DNA from 2 places in the Pantoea sp. X-Soil-TKNS-1279 genome. Region 1 is predicted to be linked to the other one. Evidence: predicted binding sites of a transcription regulator. Region 1 holds the regulator's gene; the other holds the start of a gene.
The links. The regulator Fur, encoded in region 1, represses iron uptake genes when iron is present. The targets are predictions, from matches to a motif close to ATAATAATGAGAACNACTATCAA.
Positions count from the first base shown of each region.

Region 2: the regulator Fur is predicted to act here: its motif matches at 4,158-4,180, upstream of AC6I8N_RS02675 (isochorismate synthase).

Region 1 covers NZ_AP035948.1:1,273,674-1,279,378, reverse strand. Annotated here, with positions in the region: gene ybfF (esterase) at 197-961, shown strand; gene ybfE (LexA regulated protein) at 1,130-1,405, shown strand; gene fldA (flavodoxin FldA) at 1,534-2,064, shown strand; gene fur (ferric iron uptake transcriptional regulator) at 2,421-2,867, shown strand; gene AC6I8N_RS05905 (hypothetical protein) at 2,925-3,320, opposite strand; gene glnS (glutamine--tRNA ligase) at 3,556-5,223, opposite strand; gene nagE (N-acetylglucosamine-specific PTS transporter subunit IIBC) at 5,375-5,705, opposite strand, start outside.
Region 2 covers NZ_AP035948.1:592,852-598,556, reverse strand. Annotated here, with positions in the region: gene fepG (iron-enterobactin ABC transporter permease) at 1-686, opposite strand, end outside; gene fepD (Fe(3+)-siderophore ABC transporter permease) at 683-1,639, opposite strand; gene entS (enterobactin transporter EntS) at 1,821-3,071, shown strand; gene fepB (Fe2+-enterobactin ABC transporter substrate-binding protein) at 3,066-4,031, opposite strand; gene AC6I8N_RS02675 (isochorismate synthase) at 4,208-5,386, shown strand; gene AC6I8N_RS02670 ((2,3-dihydroxybenzoyl)adenylate synthase) at 5,397-5,705, shown strand, end outside.

The sequences.
Region 1 (5,705 bases):
CCTTAGCAAAATCCTGCCGTGCAAAATGTGAGCGGGCTCTAACATGAGGATTATAAAGTTAAATCCCAGGCGGCCGATAGCGCTGGCATCGTTTCAGGGCAAAAGTCGGAATATGCCCTAATGCCCACCAGGTTGGCTCCTGAGCAGGTGGATTCATGATAACCTAAGCGAAGCTCACAACCGTAAGAACTTTGCCATGATTTTGAATGCTCGTCTGGAAACTGAACAATCTGCCCCTGATGCTCCTCCAATTCTGTTAATTCATGGCCTGTTTGGCAGCCTGGATAACCTTGGCGTGCTGGCGCGAGGCCTGCGCGATGCGCGTCCCACCTTGCAGGTGGATGTACGCAATCACGGTCTGTCCGCGCGTAGCGACGAGATGAACTATGCGGCGATGGCGCAAGATATCGTTGACACTCTTGACGCCCACGGCCTCGATCGTGTTGGCGTAATCGGCCATTCGATGGGTGGCAAAATTGCCATGACGTTAAGCGCCATTGCGCCGGAACGCATTGAAAAGCTGGTGATGATTGATATCGCGCCGGTGGATTATCAGACACGCCGCCATGATGAGATTTTTGCTGCTATCCGTGCCGTGAGCGCCACGGGTGTGACGCGTCGCGGTGAAGCCGCCGAGGTGATGCGCACCCTGTTGACTGAAGAAGGGGTCATTCAGTTCATTCTGAAATCGTTCCAGGATGGCGAATGGCGCTTTAATGTGCCGGTGCTGTGGGATAATTACGCCACCATTTCCGGCTGGAATGAGGTTCCTGCATGGCCACATCCGGCGCTGTTCATTCGCGGGAGCGAATCGCCTTATCTGGACAATCAGCATCGTGATGCATTGCTGCGCCAGTTTCCACAGGCGCATGCGCATGTCATCAGTGGTGCCGGTCACTGGGTCCATGCTGAAAAACCTGAGGCGGTTTTGCGCGCAGTTCGCCGATTTTTTGTACTGTAAAAGCAAAAGCTTGCCGCAAAACGTTAAAGGTTGGCGTCGCAAGGAGTGCTGGAGTATGATGTCGCGCTAAAAATTTGCCGCGGATGATTTTTTCACCGTGGCTGGGCCGATAATGTATAAATTGCGCAGCGCCTTTCCGCCGTTCGCGCCCACTCAGTTTTACAAAAAATGGCAAAAGAACAAACTGACCGCACCACGCTCGATCTCTTCGCTGATGAGCGACGTCCCGGTCGCCCCAAAACCAGTCCGCTAACGCGTGACGAACAGTTGCGCATTAACAAGCGCAACCAGCTAAAACGCGACAAAGTGCGTGGTTTGCGTCGCGTGGAGCTAAAAATGAGCAGTGAAGCGGTTGACGCGCTTAATACTCTGGCAGAGCAGCAGAACATCAGCCGTAGCGAATTGATTGAACAAATGCTGCTGGCGCAACTCAAACTGTCGTAACACACGCAGACCGCACGCAGGAACACAAAGTCTCGGCTTTACAAGTTCCGCCACTTTGCCCGGTCTGCTATCATTCGCTTAACTGTGCATTCAACCCATATATCAGGATTTAAGAGGTTACTTAACTCATGGCAATCGTAGGCATTTTCTTCGGCAGCGATACCGGCAATACTGAAAACATTGCAAAAATGATCCAGAAACAACTGGGTAAAGATGTGGCCGAAGTGCATGACATTGCCAAGAGCACCAAAGAAGATCTCGAAGCATTCGATATCCTGCTGCTGGGCATTCCGACCTGGTACTACGGCGAAGCGCAATGCGACTGGGATGATTTCTTCCCGACTCTGGAAGAAATTGATTTCAATGGCAAATTAGTCGCGCTGTTTGGCTGCGGTGACCAGGAAGATTACGCTGAATACTTCTGTGATGCGATGGGCACCATCCGCGATATCATCGAGCCAAACGGCGCGGTGATTGTGGGACACTGGCCGACCGAAGGCTACCATTTCGAAGCCTCGAAAGGTCTGGCAGATGACAAACACTTCCTCGGTCTGGCGATCGATGAAGATCGGCAGCCTGAACTGACCAACGAACGTGTTGATAAATGGGTGAAACAGATTTTCGATGAGCTGCAACTGAAAGAGATCATTGAAGCCTGATCCCCTGCCCTCCTCAATGTGGGCGCTGGCTCACATTGAGTTAAAGGAATTTCCTATAAAAATAATAGCTACTGTTTTTTAACTTTTTCCCGCAAATCTGTAGAATACCCGTAACGGTCATCCGCTTATTCCTCTGGCATCAGAATGAGGCTGAGTGAAATGGAAACAAAGACCTGCACGATCCCCGCCGGCGTTAGTGACATTTCTCCTTACAGCCACTGGTGATTTTCAGGACATTGCCTTGGTTTTCATTTCACTGCTTGAGTTCTATAATGAGACGCAAATGAGAATGCGCGTGATCGACATTCAAGGCCCTGCGCCGCAAGTGACTAGCTAAGTAACAGGACAATATCCGCATGACTGACAACAACTCCGCATTGAAGAAGGCTGGCCTGAAAGTCACGCTCCCCAGACTGAAAATTCTGGAAGTGCTTCAGGAACCCGAATGCCATCACGTCAGCGCGGAAGATTTGTACAAACGCCTGATCGACATGGGCGAAGAGATTGGTCTGGCAACGGTTTATCGCGTTCTTAACCAGTTTGATGACGCGGGAATCGTGACCCGCCATAACTTCGAGGGTGGTAAATCCGTCTTTGAACTGACGCAACAGCATCACCATGACCACCTGATCTGCCTGGATTGTGGCAAAGTGATCGAATTCAGCGATGAATCCATTGAAACGCGTCAGCGCGAAATCGCCACACGTCACGGTATCAAGCTGACTAACCACAGTCTGTACTTGTACGGCCACTGTGCGTTGGGAGACTGCCGCGAAGACGAGACGCTCCACGACAAGCAGTAAAATGTGCTATGCAGTATAAAAAAACCGGTGCCAGGCACCGGTTTTTTTATGGCTGTATCACTGCACCAGCGTTTCCTGTAAATATCGCCAGCGCGGAATGGAGGTGCTGCAATCCAGCACCGCCAGTGAAATGCGGCTCTGGTTAGTGCCGTTCATCATTTGCAATTCACGATACTGAATCGTCACTTCCTTGCTTTGTTGCGAGATGATGGCATGTTCGCTGGTGGCGATACGCATCCCTTCACGCTGACCACGCAGTTGACGGAACAGCACTTCCGTCGCATTGAAATCCAGTTGCTTGCCCTGCGGTGTCACCATTTTGAAATCCGGGTGAAAGTGCGAAAGGAACAATTCAATGCTGTCGTCGGTGCTATCCGACTGATTAAAAATACGTTCGATAAGTTGATGTAATACCACTACGCTGTGTTTGGCTTCCTGAGCGAGACTTGTCATTTTTTTTCCTTTATAACCCGCGGAGCAACGTCTGAGAGCGCATAGCCTACCTGAAAAAAAGTTTTTAACACTCGTAAATGGATTAATTCTGTTAAAGTCAGATTAGTTGCAAATCCCGATAACAAGCACGTTTCGCAAGCCACAGAATAAAAGATGGCTAAACTCAAATTACAGCCAATAAAAAAGGGCGATTTCTCGCCCTTTTATCAGGATATGGGGAAAACGACAAAAAGGATTAATCGCCGATTTTCGCCCAGGTATCACGCAAACCGACAGTACGGTTGAATACCAGCTTAGAAGGCTGCGAATAAACGCTATCCGCGCAAAAATAACCTTCACGTTCAAATTGATACGGCGCAAGCGCTACTGCATCACGCAGACCCGGCTCAACAAAACCTTGTTTGATTTCCAGCGAGTTCGGGTTGATGGTGGTGAGGAAATCCTCTGCCGCACCTGGGTTCGGTACACTGAACAGACGGTCATACAGACGGAATTCCGCAGGCAGCGCATGGATCGCCGAAACCCAGTGGATCACGCCTTTCACTTTACGGCCATCAGCCGGATCTTTGCTCAGGGTATCGACGTCACAGGTACAATAGATGCAGGTGATATTGCCTTCATCATCTTTCGCTACGCGCTCGGCACGGATCACATAAGCATTACGCAGACGGACCTCTTTACCCAGCACCAGACGTTTGTACTGCTTGTTGGCTTCCTCACGGAAATCAGCGCGATCGATCCACACCTCACGACTGAACGGAACCTCACGCGTGCCCATTTCCGGTTTGTTCGGATGGTTCGGCATGGTGATGATCTCTTCATGACCCGCAGGCAGGTTCTCAATCACCACTTTCAGCGGATCCAGCACCGCCATAGCACGCGGCGCATTCTCGTTGAGATCGTCACGGATACATGACTCCAGCGAGGCCATCTCAACGATGTTGTCCTGTTTCGTCACACCAATACGCAGGCAGAATTCACGAATCGAGGCTGCGCTGTAACCACGACGGCGCAAACCGGACACGGTCAGCATACGCGGGTCATCCCAGCCTTCTACCACCTTTTCACTCACCAGCTGAGTCAGTTTACGCTTTGACATCACCGCGTATTCCAGATTCAGACGTGAGAATTCATACTGACGCGGGTGAACCGGAATGCTGATGTTGTCCAGCACCCAATCGTACAGGCGACGGTTATCCTGGAACTCCAGCGTACACAGCGAATGGGTAATGCCTTCCAGTGCGTCGGAGATGCAGTGGGTAAAATCGTACATCGGGTAGATGCACCATTTGTTACCAGTCTGGTGATGCTCAGCAAATTTAATGCGATACAGCACCGGATCGCGCATCACGATAAAGTTTGATGCCATATCGATTTTGGCACGCAGGCAAGCCTTGCCCTCTTCGAAGCCACCGGCGCGCATTTTTTCAAACAGCGCCAGGTTCTCTTCCGGCGTGCGATCGCGGAACGGGCTGTTTTTACCCGGGGCAGTCAGGGTGCCACGGTATTCGCGAATCTCTTCCGGCGAAAGCTCATCCACATAGGCCAGGCCTTTGTTGATCAGTTCGACCGCATAGTTGTACAGCTGGTCGAAATAGTTCGAGGAGTAACAAACGTCTCCGCTCCATTCAAAGCCCAGCCATTGCACGTCGCGCTTGATGGACTCGACGAATTCCATATCTTCTTTCACCGGGTTGGTGTCGTCGAAGCGCAGATTGCACTGTCCCTGGTAATCTTGTGCGATACCAAAATTCAGACAGATCGATTTCGCATGGCCAATATGCAGGTAACCATTGGGCTCAGGCGGGAAACGGGTATGCACGCTGTTGTGCTTACCGCTCGCCAAATCTTCGTCGATAATCTGACGAATAAAGTTCGTTGGGCGGGCTTCAGCCTCACTCATCTCAAAATCCTCAAATACAATACGGGTGATTTGTCCTGGAAAGTAACGGAGTATGATCCACAAAGCGCAGAAGGGAAACAACCGTTTGTTGGTCGTTTTAAAACAAAAAAGGCAGGAATCGCTTCCTGCCTTTGGGGTTTATCACAAGGGTTTAGCCTTTAACCTCGTACAAACGGGTTTCACCGGCGACCACTGACCCACTTGCCAGCAGATTGAGGCCAGCGAAATCATCGCTGTTGCTGACCACCACCGGGCTGATCATCGAACGGGCATTGGCGTTGAGGAAATCCAGATCCATTTCCAGCACTGGCTGGCCCGCCACCACCGTTGCACCCTCTTCCACCAGACGCGAGAAGCCTTTGCCTTCCAGCGCGACGGTATCCAGACCCATATGCACCACGATCTCAACACCGTTCTCGCTCTCCAGACAGAAAGCATGGTTGGTATTGAAGATTTTCACGATGGTACCGGCAATCGGTGCC
Region 2 (5,705 bases), 680 kb from region 1:
TCCACCGGCACGCCAAGGGCGCAGGCGGTGTCATCCCCCATCTCCAGCAAACGCATCCGGCGGGCCAGCAGCGCCACCAACAGCAGCGCCAGCAGTAACACCACGATCACCGGCGGCGTTTTTGTCCAGGTAATACCGTTCAGCGAACCGGCGCTCCACAGACCAGCGCTGAGGGCAGCATCCAGCGAAGCGCTGATAATCAACCAGCTGTTAAGCCCCATCAACAACGCACGCACGCTGATGCCGACGATAATCAAACGGAAAGTCTCCACGCCGTTACGCCAGGCAAACAGGTAAACCAGCGCGGCAGTGGCAATGCCGCCAATCATCGCAGCGGCCGTCATCGCCGAGGCGTTTTGGTTGAACAACACCAGCGCCACCAGCACACCGCTGTAGGCTCCGGTGTTAAAGCCAAGAATATCCGGGCTGCCTAATGGATTACGCAACAGTGACTGGAAAATCGCGCCGCTCACGCCCAACGCTGCGCCAATCAGCAACGCCATCAACACGCGTGGCAGACGCCACTCCAGCACGATCAGTTTGATATTGCTGGCACCCTGCCCCAGCATCACCTGCCAGATTTGTTCACCGCTGACCGGCAAAGCACCCCGTGTCATCGCCAGAAACGCGAGCAACCCGCAACCGAGCAGCAACCAGAAGGTATGAAACATGACGCGCCGGGTCATACAACACCTCGCGCGAGTTTGCGCCGCACCAGTACAATCAACATCGGTGCTCCCAGCATGGCGGTGACGATAGAAACGCGCAGCTCACCAGGCACCAGCAGGCGACCAATAATATCCGCCGTTAACAGCAGGATCGGGGTCACCAACGCGGTAGCAGGCAGTAGCCAGCGATGGTCATTCCCCACCAGCCAGCGCGCCAGATGCGGCGTCATCAACCCAACAAACGCAATCGGTCCAACCGCTGCGGTGGCTGCACCGCACAGCAGCGCAATCGCCAGCAGCCCCAGTACCTGGGTACGGGCCACGCGCGTACCCAGCGCGGTCGCCATATCGCCGCCCATACTCAGGCTGTTTAACGCTTGCGACAAACAGAAAGCTACCACGCTTCCGACGGCAACGGCTGGCCACAGGGTACGCAGGATGCTGAAGTCGCGAATATCCAGCGAACCACTGTGCCAGAAACGCAGGTGATCATAGATGTCAGGATTGAGCAGCGAGATGCCTGAGGTCAGCCCTTCCAGTACCGCGCTTAACGCGACACCGGCCAGGGTTAAACGCACCGGATTGACGCGCCCGCCACCTATCGCACCGGTCATCGACACCAGCAATGAAGCCAGTAGCGCACCGCCAAAAGCAAAACCAAGCCATTCGGACGGCGCATTGGCACCAAAGCATGCCACCCCCAACACCACGGCGAAACTGGCTCCGGCGTTGACACCAAGAATACCGGGGTCTGCGAGTGGATTACGCGTCAGGCTTTGCATTAACGCGCCGGCCAGCCCCAGAGCCACGCCCGCCAGCAATCCGGCCAGGGTACGCGGCAGACGCGCCTCGCGAACGATAACGCAATCCGCACTACCACAGGTGGTGGTAACGGCATGATAAACATCGGAAAGAGAGATGGATTTTGCCCCCAGCATTAAACTCAGGGCAATAAGGAGCACCAGCAGCATCCCTGATCCTGCAAGTGCGCGAGTCTGGTGCATAGCGTTATGAACCTTTAATAATCAACGTAATCGCGTGCGTAGGGTAAATGTGATAATGATATTTGTTATCGTTATTACTCGTATTTGTCTATGTTATCATGACTCGCCTCGCGGAAGATGAGGAAAATTGGTGCAAAAAGGCGAAGAAATGAACAAACCCTCCCACTTTATCGATCTCTCCCTGCTTAAATCCCATCCGGCGTTTCGCGCGGTATTTATCGCCCGCTTTATCTCGATTGTCGCACTCGGCATGTTGGCGGTGGCGGTGCCGGTACAAATTCAGCAGATGACAAAATCCCCCCTGCTGGTTGGACTCGGCGTTACGGTAGCCGCCTGCGGCATGTTTATTGGTTTGCTAACCGGCGGGGTACTGGCCGATCGTTATGAACGTAAGAAACTGATTTTATTCGCCCGCTCGACCTGTGGTCTGGGCTTTGTCGGACTGGCGATCAACGCGGCGTTGCCGGAACCCTCACTGACTGCGGTGTATCTGCTGGGGCTGTGGGATGGCTTTTTCGGTGCGATTGGCGTCACCGCGCTGTTGGCCGCGACTCCGGCGCTGGTCGGACGCGAGAATTTGATGCAGGCGGGCGCAATTACCATGCTTTCGGTACGTTTCGGCTCCATCCTGTCACCGGCGATAGCCGGCATGGTGATTGCCAGTGGCGGCGTGGTATGGAACTTCGTCCTCGCGGCGCTGGGGACCTTACTGACCGTGCTGACCTTACTAAAACTGCCGATGCTACCTCCGCCACCACAGCCGCGCGAGCACCCCCTGAAATCGCTGGCAACCGGTGTGCAATTTCTTTTTACCACGCCTTTGGTGGGGATGGCGGCGTTGATGGGCGCACTGGTGACGCTGGCGAGCGCGATTCGCGTGCTCTATCCGGCGCTGGCTCCGCATTGGGAGGTGAGTGCCGACCGACTGGGATTGATGTTCGCTGCCGTGCCTTTGGGTGCCGCAATCGGCGCTGTCACCAGTGGTCGGTTAGCACAGGCCTCACGTCCCGGTTTATTGATTCTCAGTAGCGCTATCGCCTCATTTCTGGCGCTCGGGCTGTTTGGCCTGATGCCAGACTTCCCCCTCGCGTTGCTCTGCCTGGTGGCGTTTGGTTACTTCAGTTCCATTACCAGCCTGGTGCAGTATACCCTGATTCAGGCATTAACCCCTGATGCGCTGCTGGGACGTATTAACAGCTTATGGACGGCACAAAACGTCACCGGGGATGCGCTGGGCGCGGCGCTGATTGGCGGGATCGGTGCCTGGCTGTTACCTCAGCAGGCGGCCGCGGTGTTTGGCTTTGCTGCCACCCTGCTGGGCGTGCTGATGTGGCTGGTGATGGGATCGTTACGTCGCTATCAACCGCCAGCCGTAACGCTGGCGGAAGAAGCATCATGACTTCACAAACAGTTTTTCCAGGCGAGCCAGCAGGTTGCTGGCGCTGAAGTAATCAAGGCGGAAGCTGTCAACGCCCATTGCATAAACCTGTTGCTGCGTCACGGCGGCGTTTTGTGCGAGGAACGGATTAGCCAGCACCGACTGACGGGTTTTGTCGTCGCCAGCAAATAACAGGAAGCTGTGTCCCGTCAGGCCGCTGGCAACGTTTTCACCCGCGAGCTGAATGATGTCCTTGCGCTGTCCCATGCTGTGGCTTTGTTGAATATTGGCCGGAGGCATCGCCAGGGTGAAGCCCAGTTGCTGCAACAATTTGCCCTGCGCCGATTCAGCAGTCCACAAATTCACCGCGCGTCCATCGCCATTCCACACCAGGGCGGAAACCGGCTGCGGCGGTAATGTGATGGCTTTTTTCAGCGCGGCCTGACGATCGGCAAAGGCTTTAATATGCTGCGCCGCCTCGGTTTCATGACCGGTGGCCTCACCGAGCAGCGTCATCAGGTCCTGCCAGCTTTTATCGTCGTAGTTAATCACCAGCGTCGGTGCAATGGCAGAAAGCTGACTCACCAGCTTGATGGCGGAGTCGTTACCCGTGGCGCTGACGATAATCAGATCCGGTGCTTCGGCTGCCACCGCTTCAGCGTTGGCTTCACCAATATACAGGCGTTTGACGCCGCGTTGTTTCGCCACCTCGCCCCACTGACGGAAGAAGCCCTGATCGTCGGAGAGGCGACTGTTGGGGGCGGTAGCACCCGATGCAATCACCGGCGCATCAATCGCCAGCAGTGAACCGGTCAAGGTGACGCTGGTTGAGACAATACGCTGGGGGGCTTTGGTCAATGTCACCACGCCCTGTTCGGTCTGAATTTTGCGTGGCCAGCCCTGTTCGGCACGCGCAAGTCCACTAAAAGCCTGTAAAATGAACAACAGGACAACCATGCCCCATAAACCGCATTTATTCATAAGTTTTCATCCATTATTTAGCTTATTTCCGCCCCCGGCGTAAATGCCGGAAAACGCTTAAAGATAAGGGAACACCCGCGAACTGATTGACTCTTTGGACCATTCGACGTAGGTTACAGGGCCATAATAAAAATGATAATCATTCTTAATAATCTTATCATTTATAGGTGAAAATTATGGTGGAATCCTCCACGTTTGAAAATGCCTGGCTGAAGGATTTTTCCGCACTTTGTCGCGGATTCCTGTTCACATCTCCCTGGCGCAGCCTGGTGACTCAGGGTTGCTACACCACCCTGACCGAACCGGTTCAGGATGCTGCTGCGCTAGACGGTGATTTTCAGCAACAGCTGCGCCAGCATTTTGCAGCGGCGAAAAAACAGGGTATCGAGAAACCGATTCTGGTCGGTGCGATCCCGTTTGATGTCAGCCAACCTGCCGCTTTGTTTATTCCTGAATCCCATCAGACCTTTAAGCGTGCCGATTTACTGGCCGCGTTACCGACCGAACTGAGTGCGCTGCCCGCCGTGCGCCGCCGTGCGGCAGTGCCGGATCACGACGCCTTTACCCAAATGGTGGCAGATGCGGTGGCGGCCACACAACGTGGCGATCTCGACAAAGTGGTCCTGTCGCGCCTGATGGATATCGTGACTGAACAACCGGTGGATAGCGCTGCGCTGATGCAGCGGGTCATGGCGCAAAACCCTAACAGCTACCATTTCCATCTGCCGCTGCCGCAGGGTGGTGTGTTGCTGGGAGCCAGCCCGGAACTGATGTTGCGCAAGCAGGGGCGTGACTTCAGCTCTTGTCCTCTCGCCGGTTCCGCACGTCGCGATAGCGACAGCCAAACCGATCGCGCAGCCGGCGAAACGTTGATGAACTCCAGTAAAGATCGGCACGAACATCAGCTGGTCACCGATGCGATGCGCTCCACGCTGCAACCGCGCAGCCGTCTGCTGTCGGTGCCGACCGTACCCTCGCTCATCACCACCTCAACGTTATGGCATCTCGCCACGCAGATTGATGGTGAAGTGCAGGATCCGCGCGAGAATGCCCTGTCCCTCGCCTGCCTGCTACATCCGACCCCGGCTCTCAGCGGTTTCCCGCATCAGCAAGCGCAGCAGCTGATCCAACAGTTGGAGCCGTTCGATCGTCAGCTGTTTGGCGGCATCGTCGGCTGGTGCGATGACGCAGGCAATGGCGAATGGGTCGTCACCATCCGTTGCGGCACGGTACATGACAGCCGCGTGCGCCTGTTCGCGGGTGCCGGAATTGTGGCCGACTCTCAACCCGAATCAGAATGGCGTGAAACCGGCGTGAAGCTGGACACCATGTTGCGCGCCTTTGGACTGCAATAAAGGAAAGACCATGAGTATTCCCTACAACCGCTGGCCTGACGAACTCGCCGCCCGTTACCGCGAAAAAGGCTACTGGCTCGACGTACCAATGACCGACATCCTGGCGCGTCAGCAACAGAATGACGCCATCGCGGTGATCGACGGCGAACGCCAAATCAGTTATCGCGAAATGGATCAGCTGACCGACAACCTGGCGGCTGCCCTGCAACGTCGCGGCCTGAAAACCGGCGATACCGCGTTGGTGCAGCTCGGCAACGTGGCGGATTTCTATCTGACCCTGTTTGCCTTATTTAAAATTGGCGTGGCACCCGTCAATGCG